Runella sp. SP2: one gene and its partner. The protein of the gene in region 1 interacts with the protein of each later gene in a pairwise test. Links are inferred from orthologs where the notes say so. Each region holds a gene or a part of one and is shown on either strand. Other genes may lie near its edges.

Evidence for each region. Proteins that work in one complex are often made in the same cells at the same time.
Region 2: the proteins of tpiA (region 1) and pepT interact in binary tests that used the Escherichia coli proteins (3 or more experiments, as listed by UniProt). The link is inferred for Runella sp. SP2 from one-to-one orthologs.

Annotation. Positions count from the first base shown.
Region 1 is NZ_CP031030.1:2,608,353-2,611,244, reverse strand. What follows is about bases 67-2,881. They hold tpiA (triose-phosphate isomerase), read right to left. Parts: upstream 1,949-2,881; coding sequence 1,184-1,948; downstream 67-1,183. Other genes in these bases: DTQ70_RS11025 (aspartyl protease family protein), read left to right, coding at 2,196-2,881; DTQ70_RS11035 (hypothetical protein), read right to left, coding at 67-1,102. Outside these bases: more of DTQ70_RS11035, read right to left, coding at 11-66; more of DTQ70_RS11025, read left to right, coding at 2,882-2,892. UniProt on the Escherichia coli protein: Involved in the gluconeogenesis. Catalyzes stereospecifically the conversion of dihydroxyacetone phosphate (DHAP) to D-glyceraldehyde-3-phosphate (G3P).
Region 2 is NZ_CP031030.1:2,430,099-2,432,974, reverse strand. Bases 25-2,823 are described here. They hold pepT (peptidase T), read left to right. Parts: upstream 25-704; coding sequence 705-1,943; downstream 1,944-2,823. Other genes in these bases: DTQ70_RS10280 (hypothetical protein), read left to right, coding at 2,413-2,823; DTQ70_RS30665 (hypothetical protein), read right to left, coding at 2,038-2,196; DTQ70_RS10290 (hypothetical protein), read left to right, coding at 101-625; DTQ70_RS10295 (NUDIX hydrolase), read left to right, coding at 25-35. Also shown: more of DTQ70_RS10295, read left to right, coding at 1-24; more of DTQ70_RS10280, read left to right, coding at 2,824-2,876. UniProt on the Escherichia coli protein: Cleaves the N-terminal amino acid of tripeptides.

The DNA of each region.
Region 1 (2,892 bases):
AGTAAACCCATTAAAACGCCACAATTGAATAGGCAGCTTGATGAGGTTGGCGGGTTTGATCGCCAATTTTGCTGCGATTGCGGTCATCGTCATGAATGACAAACAACGTGTTTGACCCAACAGGCGTGAGGTCTTCTGCTTTGTGGGTAAACTTGAGAGGTTGGCCACTTGTGCGGTCTTTGACCAATGTTAGTTTATTAGCTTTCAAGTCCGCTTCGGTTGCCCACCATAAATAAGCGCTATTTCCCTGTGTTTCACTTTCCATCGAAGTAAGTACCCAAAAAATCTGGCGTTTTGCATCGTATTCGATGCACGAAAGTGCCAATGGTTTTGGTAAACTAGGTTCTAAGCTTGCAATATCAATGTCAGCCAATGTGTCAAAATTATTGGAAACCATCAAAGAATCATTGGCGAAGCGATAGGAAACAGTAAGTATTTTGGCTTTGTACTTAAAATCATCGTATTTTTTCCCTTCTTCACGGATTCCAAAGTATAATTTGTCGTTCGTAGCCGCAAACCCTTCCACTTTAAAATAAGGCATTCCGTCAGGAAAATCGGTGGAGCGGAGGGCTTTCGACAAAGCAGTACGAAGACTCATGGAGAACTTTTCACCCGCCACCAAGTGCGCAGCTTTGGGCTGAATGTTTTTTGGATCGGCACCAACTTTCCAATAAAGAAGCGCATTGTAGCCATCCCATTCGTTGCTTCCCTCTTTGACACGATCAAAACCCGTGCTTAAAAAAGCCAATGAACGATTCGGTGCAAGGGCAAAATCTTCGTATTTCTGGCTAGTTTTGAGTAGGTTTTGAGTCAAATACGTTGGGTTATGGGCAAACATATCGGTTTCAGAATAAGCCCAATAAAATACCGCAGCGTCGTTGTTTGGCATGTCTTTGTCGTTGGCAAGGGTGAGGTTTTGGCCATCGTACAAAACGGCAGAAGCTTCGCACCAAAGCTCACGGCCTGAGGCTTGAAGTCCTGCTTGAAAACAATCAATAAAGCCTTCTTTGATAATACTCGCACCCGTAATAGAACGACTTGCGGGGCGCTGGCAACTGACAAAAGCCAATAGCCCTAAAGCATAAAGAGTCAACTTTTTCATACGTGTAAAAAAAGACGGAGAAACAGAGCTACAGGCTGCATCTCGGTTTCTCCGTTGCGTTTTGAATGTTATCGAAACAAATTACATGCGCGATTTGATAATGTTGGTGAACTCTCTTGACTTGAGCGAAGCACCACCAATCAAACCTCCATCAACGTCGGGACAAGCAAAAAGTTCATCGGCATTTTTTTCATTGCAGCTTCCACCGTACAAAATGGTGGTGTCGTCTGCTACTTGGGCGCCAAATTTCTCAGCAATGTGCGCGCGTAATGCAGCGTGCATTTCCTGCGCTTGGGCAGAAGAGGCTGTCAAGCCCGTACCAATGGCCCACACAGGCTCATAGGCAATAACAACTTTGCCAAAATCTTCAGCTGATAAATCAAACAAAGCTGCCGTGATTTGGTCTTTAACGATGGCGATGAAGTCTTCGTTTTGGCGTTGTTCCAACAACTCACCGCAGCAGAAGATGGGCTTCAAGCCGTTTTCTAAAGCAATTTTTACTTTTTCTGCTATTAACGTATCCGTTTCTCCAAAGTACTGACGACGTTCGCTGTGGCCGATAATTACGTATGGAACCTCAATCGCCGAAAGCATTGATGCCGAAATTTCGCCAGTGAAAGCGCCAGATGCCTTGTGGTGGCAGTTTTGGGCTCCGAGGGAAATGCGATCTACTTCTTGTACATATTTCTGCAAAACTGGCAAGTAAATGTAAGGCGTACACAATACGACTTCAACGTCGCCACGAACCTCGTCACGTACCATATTTACTACTTCCGACGTAAGGCTCAGCGCTTCTTCGAGCGATTTGTTCATTTTCCAGTTACCAGCTACAATTTTTTTTCTCATTGGATGGGTGATTTTTAAAAGTTTTTGGGAGTAATTTTATTTCGATTTTTGGAGGTATTTGGCAATAATTCATTGAGCTTACCCCAAATTGCCAAAGAATCCGCCTCAAACCTTCTAAAACAATTAAACTCGATGCGAAGTTAAGAAGAATAAGTTAATTCAAAACGGCACTTTTTGGAGTATATTTTTTGTTTTTCAAAGAAAATTGCATAACTTTACTAACAGCCTACCTTTTTTCGGCACGACAATGAGACGGTGGTTTTTATCTTTCGCAATAGCCTGTTGTTTGCCACTTTCACTTTTGGCCCAGCGAGGCCAAAAAAAAGAAGACAAATTTGGCTTCTTCCTGCAGGGTAATATGAAGTTTACCCGCATCCCTTTTGAAATGCACGCTAATCTAATCGTTGTACCAGTTCACATCAACGGTTCAGATACTCTCCACTTTATTCTCGATACGGGAGTAAGTTCGGTGATTATTACCAATCCTAATTCTTTGAAAAGGGAAAAACTGAAATTTACCCGTAAAGTGGTCTTAACTGGGGCGGGAGAAGGAGAGTCGTTGACGGCTTCGGTCGCCATTGGTAATACCCTTGAAATGGGGAAAATGAAAGCTACGTATCAGAATATCGTTGTTTTAGAACAAGATGTGCTTCGGCTGTCGGAATACGTGGGGATTCCAATAGATGGTATTTTTGGCTATGAAGTGTTTAACAATTTTGTGGTAACGATTGATTTTGTTAATAAAGAGTTGCTATTGACAAAGCCTGGAAGTTACAAATACCGCAGCCGTCACGGCGATCGCTATCCGATAGTAGTAGAAGATACCAAGCCTTATGCCGACGTTATTGCGCTGGTGGACAATGGGCAAGAACTCCCCATTAGGGTGGTGATTGATACGGGTGCTGGCCATGCCTTGTTGATTGACAAACATGCTGATAACCAAA
Region 2 (2,876 bases), 180 kb from region 1 along the record:
CAATAGGAGATTGGGAATTGCTGAAGCAGTTATAAATAGGTTTGGTATGGTTTTTTAGTAGAATGGATACTATACAATTAACCAAAAATCAGCTACTGCCATGTCAAAAATTCACGATATCGCCGCCAAATACCAGATAACCGAAGCGACTGTACGGACGTTATTGGAAGGATTACAAACCACTAGTGGTTTTCAAGTGCAATTTAACAGTGCCGAATTGGGAGGAATGGGGCAGTGGCAATCAGGAATGGTGATGATTGGCGACATGTTTAACGATGGACTCAAGGCCAAAGTAGCCGCTTTGTGTGCCGAACTTGCGTCTTTTGTGCGTGAGCATCAGGCTACGCAACCTGAGGAAAGAGAAAAGAAAGATGCCACAGTGGCTGCTCCCATCAAAACCATTCCTGCGACGTTCAGTGGTAGTCAAAACGGAACAAAATATGCCTATTATGCCCCTCAAAATGTGTTGCAGTTGGAAGAAGATGGCACTGTATCTCGTTACTCTACTGAAGGCTTAACCCTTTGGGGGGTACAGCAATCGCAAGATGGAACTGGAAAAAAACTGAAATTTACTCACGCAGGAGGTACCATTACCGTCGATGACCTCAAACCTGCGGTAGAATAACCAAGACTTTCCAAGTTCGCGTTAACAAGAACAAGAAACTTGGAAAGTCTCAATAAATTTAAACCCAATTTAACTTTTTATGTCATCAACAGTACTCGAACGGTTTCTAAGATACGTTCAAATTGATACCCAATCAGACCCAAATTCTTCTTCGCAACCTTCTACTGAAAAACAAAAAAATCTCAGTCGAATTTTGGTCAATGAACTGTTTGAAATGGGGGTTGTGGATGCCCACCTCGACGAACACGGCTACGTATATGTAACGCTTCACGCCAATACAGACAAATTAAACGTTCCTGTCATTTGCTTTTGTTCACACGTGGACACCTCTCCCGACTGCACAGGTGCGGGTGTCAAACCGATTGTGCACAAGGCGTGGGACGGTTCGGATATAGTATTACCCGACGACCCCACGCAGGTGATTCGTCGCTCGGAACACCCAGATTTAGACGCGCAAATTGGCAATGACATTGTGACCGCCAGCGGCACTACTTTGTTGGGGGCAGATAACAAAGCAGGTGTTTCCGAAATCATGGACGCCGTACGCTACTTGTTAGAACATCCTGAAATCAAGCACGGTACGATAAAAATTTTGTTTACCCCCGACGAAGAAATTGGTCGAGGAACGAATAAAGTGGACCTCGCCAAGTTAGGTGCCGATTTTGGCTATACCATCGACGGTGAAAGCCTTGGGTCGTTTGAAGACGAAACCTTCAGTGCCGACGCCGTAAAAATTACCATTCGTGGCATCAGTGCGCATCCAGGTTTTGCCAAAGGGAAACTCGAAAATGCCCTTAAAATTGCGGCGGACGTAATAGCCGCTTTGCCAAAAGACGCCCTTTCTCCCGAAACGACCGAAGAAAAACAAGGATTTATTCACCCGACTAACATCGAAGGAATCCAAGAAAAAGTGACCCTTGGTTTTATCATTCGTGATTTTACGGTGGCTGGCCTTCACGAAAAAGAAACCTACCTCAAAGGGATTCTTGACCAAGTTTTACAACAATATCCTCATTCAACGGCCGATTTTGAGGTCATTGAACAATACCGAAACATGAAAGAAGTGCTTGATAACCACCCGCATGTCTCGGAATACGTATGGGAAGCAATCCACCGCTCAGGGTTGACTCCGTTAAAAAGAAGCATCCGAGGTGGAACCGATGGCTCCCGACTTTCCTTCATGGGCTTGCCATGTCCGAATATCTTCACGGGTGGTCATGCTTTTCACTCAAAATTGGAATGGGTTTCGGTTCAAGACATGCAAAAAGCAGTCGAGGTAATTGTGAACCTTTGTCAAATTTGGGAAGAAAAGCACTAATTCTACTTGATATAAAGCAACACCGCGCACGAAGGAGTAAATGCGAACGAAGTTTTGGTTTTTAGTTTGGGCGCGGTGTTTTGCTTTTTATGGGTTATTTAAAGACGTTTCCTCCAAAAGGTTGTCCAGTACGGGCGATGGTTTCAAAGGCCGATTGATGACGTAGAAACCAAGTTAAAAAGCGTTTGAACAAGTTCTTAGATTGAGCAAGCTCAAAATAGGCTTTAATGTGTTCAAAATTAATTGCGATCATGGTATTGCTGTTTGATGAATGTACCACAAAGGTCGGAATAATACAAACAAACCCCAAATGACGAATTGGAATAGTACAATTTGGTGGTAGGCAAATCCCAGAAACCACCCAAAGTTGCTCTATGAGTGCAGTAAGTTCTTGATAAAATGATAGGCTATTTTGATATAAAAAGTGGCCTTTTTTGGGTTTTAAATGTTAATTCAAAACAAATTGTAAATGATTTTACAGGCAGGAAAATATGCGTTTTTATACGAACTAGGGAGCATTCGTCAGTTAAAACATGAGGGAAAAGAAGTAGTTCGGATGATTTATTTTGCCTTACGTGACCATAATTGGGGCACGTTTGATAAAGTAATTTTTGACGAAGTTGTTCAAAATGAAGGAACTAGCTTTCGGATTTCTTACAAATGTACCCACGTAAATGAAGCTTCAACGCCGATTTTTGAGTGGGAGGTAGCTATCAGTGGAGCCGAAAATGGAAAGATAAATTTTGAGATTTCGGGAAAAGCATTGATGGACGTGTGGAGCAATAGAGCTGGGTTTTGCGTGTTACATCCTATCAAAGGAATCGCGAATCAGCCCGTTTTGATAGAACACGAAGATGGTTCTTTTTCAACATCACGTTTTCCCAAATATATTTTGCCAGAAGACCCTTTTTTGATGATTCGTTCAATGAAATG